DNA from 2 places in the Caballeronia sp. INML3B genome. Region 2 is predicted to be linked to the other one. Evidence: riboswitches for the same ligand, from Rfam matches in the RefSeq annotation. Region 2 holds a riboswitch; the other holds the start of a gene.
What was found. A riboswitch is a leader RNA that binds a small molecule or an ion and turns the genes downstream of it on or off. The one in region 2 is predicted to bind glycine.

Region 1 (4,210 bases), on a different contig from region 2:
CAGTTGCCGCTGGCTCGAAATGCCGAGCCTGCGGTATGCACGCTTCTGATATGTGACGACGCTCGTCGCCTTGATGCCCATCGCATCGCCGATTTCCTGCGCGGTGCGGCCTTCGAGCACGCCGGTCAGCACGTCGAGCTCGCGCTTCGACAACTCCGGGCACAGGCCGCGCACGCGCGCGAGCATCAGATGCGAGATCGGCATGTCGCGCTGCCCGCAGATCGCGTAATGATGTTTCGCCGCGTGCGCGATGAGCGGCGCCATCGCTTCGATCAACGCGATCTCGCGCGGATGGTAGTTGCCGAAGCGCGTGTCGCGATACAGGTTCACGGAGAGCCACAGATCCGCGCTCGGCTGCACGAGCAGCGACACGCGGTCCGACACGTTCGGCTGGTGATAGCACGCCGCGCGATACGCCTCGTGCGCGATGTCCTCGCTCGTCTGCCGATGCAGCACGAGCATGGAGCCGGGCTTGTCGTTGCGCGCCGAGGAAACGATCTTCTGATTGCCGTCGAGCGCGTAGAAATGGCACGCGTAGGTGTCGGCGACATCGCGCAGGAAACGCCCGCCGCGATGATCCGCCACCGACACCGTGCGCGGCCGGTTGCCGAATTCATACGCGAAGATCGTGCACTGCGAAATCGCGGCGACGTCGCCGAGCAGCTTCAGCACTTCGGCGGCGAGCGCGTTGGAATCCTCGCTGCCGATCGACGACACGAGCCCGGTCGCGCGGCTGAGATCGAGCTGCCCGTTCGATGAGACGCGGTCGAGTCGCCAGGAGCGCATGATGGGCTGAACGAGATACGTGTGGGTCCCGCTATTCTAAGCCCGCGCTCCCGCCCGCTAGCGCGCGATAGCCGAGCGCAGCGCCGCATTGCGGCGCACGATCCAGTTGAAGAGCGGCGTGGCCATCAGCGTGCTGAGCACGGCCATCAGCACGAGGATCGAAAACAGTCCGGGCAGGATCACGCCCGCCGCGAGTCCGATGTTGATGATGATCAGTTCCATCAAACCGCGCGCATTCATCAGCGCGCCGATCGCCATTGCGTCGCCGGAAGGCTCGCCATTGGCGCGCGCGGCCGCCCAGCATGCGATGCCCTTGCCGCCGAACGACGCGAGCAGGATGACGACGGCCGCAAGCATGATGGCCGGGTCCATCAGCATGTCGAGCCGCGTGTTGAGGCCCGAGTAGGTGAAGAACATCGGCAACAGAAACACGACGACGAAGGGCTGCAGCATGTCGCGCAGCTTTTCCGTCAGCGGGCCGCGCGGCAGCGCCACGCCGAGCAGGAAGCCGCCGAACACGGCATGGATGCCGATTGCGTCCATCGCGAATGCGCAGAGCGAGAACAGCACCATCACGGTGGCGAGCACGCTCGTGGGCAGCGGTGCGTGCGGATTCAATCCGGCCGCGAGCCGGCGCAGCAGCTTCCCGCCGGCGAAGATCATGAAGAGCGCGAAGGCCGCGCCGCCGCCGATCGCCGCGTAGGCGCCCATCCACGAGCCGCCGAAGCTCGCGAGCACGATCGCGAGGATGCACCACGCGGCGGCGTCGTCGAATGCGCCCGCGGTCAGCGCGAGCGTGCCGAGCGATGTGCCGGCAAGCCCCCGTTCGTGGATGATGCGCGCGAGCATCGGAAACGCGGTGATCGCGATCGCCGCGCCGAGGAAGAGCGACGCCTCGTAGAGCCGCACCTTCTCCGCGAAGAGACCGGGGATCGTGTGCAGCCACGGCGTGAGCGCGAACGCGAGCGCGAACGGCGCCACGATGCCGGCAAGCGACACGCTCATCGCGCTTCTTGCGCGGGCGCGGAAATGGTCCGCGCGAAACTCCGTGCCGACGAGGAACATGTAGAGCCCGACGCCGAGCTGCGCCGCGACGTAGAGCATGCCCATCGTCGGCTTGGGAAAGAGCGCCTGCTGCCAGTGCGGGAGAAGCATTCCGAAGAGCGACGGCCCGAGCAGCACGCCCGCGATCATTTCACCGACCACTTGCGGCTGGCCGACGCGCTGCGCAAGCCTGCCGACAAGCTGGCTCGCGAGCACGATCACCGCGGCCTGCGCGAAAAAGTAGACGGACAATTGGGAAGACGGCATTTTTGAGCTGCGAAAGAACGAACGACGGGAGTCTGACGGCGAGCGCGGCGGTCTGTCAACGTGACGGGGGCTTGCCACGTCAGTTTTGTACCGGTATTGTCAAAAAGTTCGACAACGCGCCACGGAAGAGCTCGTCCCCCGCGACGACGCCGACGGAGCAACCGCCCCGGAAACTCTCAGGCAAAAGGACCGTGCGCGCCGGAACATCTGGAGAGCGGCGCCTGAACGCGCCCACCGAAGGGGAGCCCCGGCTGCCGACGCGAATGTCGGGCGGCCCGCGGGCGAAACTCTCAGGTACATGGACAGATGGGGCATCGGTGCCGGCTGCGGCATGTGGCCAAAGCCGGCGATGCTCAATCAATCTGGATCATGTCATGTCACGAATCGCCATCATCGGCGCCGGGATCACCGGCGTCACGACCGCTTACGCCCTTGCGCAGCGCGGCTTTCGCGTCACCGTTCTCGAGCGTCATCGCTATGCGGCGATGGAAACGTCCTTCGCCAATGGCGGGCAACTCTCGGCGAGCAACGCCGAAGTGTGGAATAGCCGTTCCACCGTGCTGAAAGGGCTCAAGTGGATGTTCACGCGCGACGCGCCCCTCCTGATGAATCCGCGGCCGGGCTGGCACAAGTACAGCTGGATCGGCGAGTTCCTGCGTCAGATTCCGAACTATCGTGCGAATGCCGCCGAGACGGTGCGCCTTGCGATCGCGGCGCGCGAGCATCTGTTTCGCATCGCGCGGGACGAGAACATCGATTTCGATCTCGAACGGCGCGGCATTCTGCATTTCTACGCGACCCGCAAGGAGTTCGACGCCGCATCGAGGGTCAACGAAATCCTGCGCGATGCGGGCCTCGACCGTCACCCGGTCGCGCCGGAAGAGATCGCATCGATCGAACCGGCCTTGCGCGGCTCGTTTCATGGCGGCTTCTTCACGCCGTCGGATTCCACCGGCGACATCCACAAGTTCACGCGCGGACTCGCCGATGCATGCGCGCGGCACGGCGTCGAGTTCCGCTACGACACGTCGGTGACATCCATCGACGAACAGGCGGGGCGGCTCACGCTGACCGTCGAGCATGCGGGCGAGGCGCAGGCGCTCCAGTTCGATGGCATCGTGATCTGCGCGGGCGTGGGCAGCCGGGCGTTTGCATCGATGGCGGGCGATCATCTCAACGTCTATCCGGTCAAGGGCTATTCGATCACCGTCTGTCTCGACGATGCGAAGAGCCGCGATCGCGCGCCGTGGGTCAGCCTGCTCGACGACCGCGCGAAAATCGTCACGAGCCGGCTCGGCGCGGACCGTTTCCGCGTCGCGGGCACGGCGGAGCTGAACGGCTTCAATCGCGATATCCGCGCGGACCGCATCGCGCCGCTCGTCGAATGGACGCGGCGTCATTTCCCCGATGTGTCGACCGCGCGCGTGATTCCGTGGAGCGGCCTGCGCCCGATGTTGCCCGGCATGCTGCCGAAAGTCGGGCAGGGCAGGCGTCCGGGCGTGTTCTATAACACCGGGCACGGGCATCTCGGCTGGACCTTGTCGGCCGCGACGGCGGAGATCGTTGCGGAGGCGGTGTTGCAGCGTTTGCCTTCGAAGCGCGTGCACGTTGGCGCGTCGTCGCGGGTGAGGATGGATACGCCGGCGTGATATCGTCGGCGCACTGTTCACTGTCCGAAGGAGCGCGAAATGGCCGAACTCGTCAATTGCCTTTGGTTCGACGGTAATGCCCGTGAAGCGGCGGAGTTCTACGCCGCCACCTTTCCCGATAGCCGCGTCGGCGCGGGCCATGCGTCCGCGAAGCCGGGCGTGGGGCAGGGGCCGGAGTTGACCGTCGAGTTCACCGTGCTCGGCCAGCGCTTCCTCGGACTGAACGGCGGCCCGAACTTCAAGCCGAACGAAGCGGTGAGCTTCATGGTGCATACCGGCAGCGCGGAAGAGACCGATCGCTACTGGAACGCGATCGTCGGCAATGGGGGCGAGGAAAGTCGGTGCGGCTGGTGCAAGGATCGCTGGGGTTTTTCATGGCAGATCACGCCGAAGCGGATGCTCGAGATTTTCAGCGGCCCCGATCGCGAAGCCGCGCGACGCGCGATGGACGCGATGATGACGAT
Region 2 (4,210 bases):
GTGTAAGCCGTGTACCACGCCGGATTTTCGAGCACGTTGCGCAGGATCACCGCCGGCGTGTGCGTGCCGTAATAACCCTGGCCGATGTAGGTTCGAAACACCAGATTCTCGTCCGCCAGCCGGCGCAGCGACGCGAGCGCTTCCGCTTCGCTCTTCGGCTGCGTGAACGCGCCGAGCGGCAGCGTTTCCTTGCGGCGGATCGATTCAGGAATCACCGCGTCGATGAAGGCCGCACGCGACGCGAAACCGAGCGCTTCGAGCATCGCGCGCTGGTCCGCTTCATCGGGGCCGATGTGCCGCTCGGCGAATGCGTCGTGGCATTCGAGCGCGGCGAGTGACAGGGAAGTGCGGTTCATCAGGCGATCCGGGTGTTCGAGCTTCATGTGAGTTCCTGCGATGCGGCTCACCGTTGAGCCGCAATCGTCATTGAGATGAGTTATTCGCCGATCGACTTGCCGTAGCCTTCGGCGTCGAGCAGCTTGTCCAGGCCGGCGTCGCCCGCCGGCTTGATCTTGAAGAGCCAGCTTTCGTACGGCGCGCCGTTCACCTGATCGGGCGCCGACGTGAGCGCGTCGTTCGATGCGACGATTTCGCCCGAGACCGGCGCGTAGATGTCCGATGCCGCTTTCACCGATTCGATGACGGCGATCGCATCGCCCGCGGTCACGGTCTTGCCCGCCGCGGGCAGCTCGACGAAGACGATGTCACCGAGCGCTTCCTGCGCGTGATCGGTGATGCCGACGGTCAGCGTGCCATCGGATTCGGTGCGGACCCATTCGTGCGATTCGGTGTATTTCAGATCGGCCGGGATGCTCATTGGATGCTCCTTGCGTGTGCTTTCGTGAGGTTCTTGATTCGAGGAAACGGGCGCGACGGCGTTACGACAGCTCGACGAGAACCTTGCCGTTGCGCACGAACGGAAGTTTTACCACGCGCGCCGGAAGTTGCTTGTCGCGGATGACGACCTGCACCGTGTCTCCGACGGCGACAGCCGCCGGCACGCGCGCGAAGGCGATGGATTCCTGCATCGACGGCGAAAAGGTGCCGCTCGTGATCTCGCCGTCGCCGTGCGGCGTGACGACTTTCTGATGGGCGCGCAGCACGCCGCCCGCCTTGCCGTTTTCCTTGATCAGCACGAGCCCGACGAAATTGGCCTTGGAGCCGTGCGCCTCGAGCGCGCTGCGGCCAACGAAATCGCGCTGCGTTTTCAGATCCACGGTCCATGCGAGGCCGGCGTCGAGCGGCGAAACCGTCTCGTCCATGTCCTGACCGTACAGGTTCATGCCGGCTTCGAGACGCAGCGTGTCGCGCGCACCGAGGCCGGCGGGCTTCACGCCCACGGCGGCGAGCGCGTTCCACAACGCTTCGACTTGTGTCGCCGGAACGACGATCTCGAAGCCGTCCTCGCCGGTATAGCCGGTGCGCGCGAGCATCAACTCGCCATATTGCGTCGACGGGAAAACGGCCGCGTTGAATGGCTTGATGTCCTGAGTTTGCGCGCGCGTGTCCGGCAGCACTTGCCAGGTCTTTTCGCGCGCGGTCGGGCCCTGAACGGCGATGATCGCGAGATCGCGGCGCGGCGTGATGGAAAGATTGAATTCGCCTTCGGCATTCAACTGGCCGAACCAGGCGATGTCCTTTTCCGCCGTCCCCGCGTTCACGACCACGCGGAAACTCGTTTCGGAAAAGTAGTAGACGATCAGATCGTCGATCACGCCGCCGTTGCCGTTGAGCAGGCACGAGTAGAGCGCACGGCCGGGCGTCGTGAGCTTGTCGACGTTATTGGCGATGGCGTACCTGAAGAATTCGCGGACGGCGTCGCCCTCGAAATCGACGACGCGCATGTGCGACACGTCGAACATGCCGGCGTCGGTGCGCACGGCGCGATGCTCGTCGATCTGCGAACCGTAGTTGACGGGCATGTCCCAGCCGCCGAAATCGACCATGCGCGCGTTGAGCGCGAGGTGGGCGGCGTGCAGGGGCGTGTGTTGAAGTTCGGTCATCGGGGCCTCGGTTCGCGAAACAAAAAGGCCACGCCGCGCACATTTCGCTCGGCCGATGCCTCTTCGTGCTGCCGAAAGCAGCGCGCAAGGCTCATGCCCCGTAGCGGATGCGATGCGTGACCCCTCTGTCCTCGGTACCTGAGAGATTGCGCGAACCGTGCACGGTCGTGCTGCGGTTCATCGCGCGCCCCTTCGGTGGGCAACTGGCTTCATGAGGAAGCCGCTGCCGCTCTCCAGAGTGCGAGGAAACGAATTCCTCGACGCCGTCGGTCCTTTTGCCTGAGAGTTTGCGGGTATGCCCCTTCGGCGGCGCGGTCTTCGCTGCATGAACGAAACCACGCGCTCTCCCGACGCGTGCGGCAGAATTTACGCGACCGAATAGGGCTTGTCAAACGGATTCGGGCGCGTTCGATGGACACCGAACACGTCCGCTGAACGATGTTCAGGCGAGTTGCCGAAACGGCACGCGCCGCCCTTCCCGGTCACTCTGAATCGCCAGTTCGATGATCGTCATCGTATCGACCGCGTCCTGCGGCGAAATGGGAAACGGCTTGCCGTCCTGAATCGACGCCGCCAGCGCGCGATAAAACTCGATATACGCGCCGTCCTTCGTGGCGAATTCATGACGCAGGTCGAGATCGCCATCGACTTCGCGCAGCACGCCCGGCGGATTCTTCGCAAACTCCGGATTGCCGGGCCGCATGCCGGAACGCAACTGGTCTTCCTGCGTATCGAGCCCGTTTTTCACATAGCTGCCCCGCGTGCCGTGGATCGCGAAACGTGGCGGTTCCAGCGCCGCGAGCGCGCTGGCGTGCAGGATCACTTCCTTGTCGTCGTAGCCGAGCACGAGATGCACGTAATCCGGCGCGTGCGCGTGATCGCGATGCGCCTTGACGAACGCCGTCACCGTCTGCGGCGCGCCGAAGAGCGTCAGCGCCTGATCGATCAGATGCGGCCCCAGATCGAACAGCAGGCCGCCGCCGCGCTCCGCTTCCTCGCGCCAGCGCTGCGGCACTTTCGGGCGAAAACGGTCGAAATGCGATTCGTAATGCGTGATGCGCCCAAGCCGTCCGCTTTCGACGAGCGCGCGCACCGTCATGAAATCGCCGTCCCAGCGGCGGTTGTGAAACGGCGCGAAAAGCAGCCCCTTCTGTTTCGCGAGATCGGCGAGCGTGCGGGCGTCGCGCGCGGAAAGCGTGACCGGCTTGTCGACGACCACATGCTTGCCCGCCGACAACGCGCGATGCGCGAGATCGAAGTGCGTGTCGTTCGGCGTCGCCACGACGACACATTCGAGCCCGTCGACGGCGAGCAGCGCCTCGAAGTCCGCGACGATCCGCGCGTTCGGATAATCCGCCGTCGCGCGTTCGGCCTGGCTCGTCGCGATGGCCGTCACTTCCGCCCGGCCGCAGTGCTCGATGACGGGTGCGTGAAATGTCGCGCCGGCGAGGCCGTAGCCCATCACGCCGACTTTCAGTGCTGTGCTCATGCGGGCATCGTCCTGTCGTAAATTCGATCGGATATTGTGGCACGAACGAGGGCCGGAACCGCGCCGCCGCTATCGTGTTAACATCGCGCTCTCCTCCGCGCGCGGGTTTCAGCAAGCGCGCCCCAAACTCCAGAAGCCCAATACGATGTCCGCTGGTCTCAACGCCGCGCAAAGCGAAGCCGTGCGCTATCTCGATGGTCCCTGTCTCGTGCTCGCCGGCGCGGGCAGCGGCAAGACGCGCGTGATCACACAGAAGATCGCGCATCTGATCGAAGGACGCGGCTTCGAGCCGAAGCACATCGCCGCGCTCACGTTCACGAACAAGGCGGCGCTCGAAATGCGCGAGCGCACCGCGAAGCTGCTCGAAGGCAAGACGCTCACGACGCCCGGCAAGGAAGGCCGCAAGATTCCCGTCAATCAATTGACGATCTGCACCTTCCACTCGCTCGGCGTGCAGATCATGCGGCAGGAAGCGGAGCACGTCGGGCTGAAGCCGCAGTTCTCGATCATGGATTCGGACGACTGTTTCGGCATGGTCCAGGAACAACTCGGCACGACCGACAAGGGTCTGATCCGCAAGATCCAGTCGATCATCTCGCTGTGGAAGAACGCGATGGTGTCGCCGGATCAGGCGTCCGTGCTCGCGAGCAACGACGACGAGCACCAGGCGGCGATCGTGTATCGCAGCTATGCGGCGACGCTGCACGCGTATCAGGCG

Region 1: it holds a riboswitch for glycine, as region 2 does, so the genes downstream of both, NCS58_RS29160 (D-amino acid dehydrogenase) here and gcvT (glycine cleavage system aminomethyltransferase GcvT) in region 2, are expected to answer to the same signal.

Annotation. Positions count from the first base shown of each region.
Region 1 covers NZ_JALQDI010000073.1:25,981-30,190, forward strand. Annotated here, with positions in the region: gene NCS58_RS29150 (LuxR C-terminal-related transcriptional regulator) at 1-786, opposite strand, end outside; gene NCS58_RS29155 (cation:proton antiporter) at 844-2,097, opposite strand; glycine riboswitch at 2,218-2,291, shown strand; glycine riboswitch at 2,302-2,406, shown strand; gene NCS58_RS29160 (D-amino acid dehydrogenase) at 2,472-3,746, shown strand; gene NCS58_RS29165 (VOC family protein) at 3,786-4,210, shown strand, end outside.
Region 2 covers NZ_JALQDI010000001.1:31,396-35,605, forward strand. Annotated here, with positions in the region: gene gcvP (aminomethyl-transferring glycine dehydrogenase) at 1-383, opposite strand, end outside; gene gcvH (glycine cleavage system protein GcvH) at 437-817, opposite strand; gene gcvT (glycine cleavage system aminomethyltransferase GcvT) at 879-2,003, opposite strand; glycine riboswitch at 2,119-2,250, opposite strand; glycine riboswitch at 2,261-2,363, opposite strand; gene NCS58_RS00155 (oxidoreductase) at 2,446-3,492, opposite strand; gene NCS58_RS00160 (UvrD-helicase domain-containing protein) at 3,638-4,210, shown strand, end outside.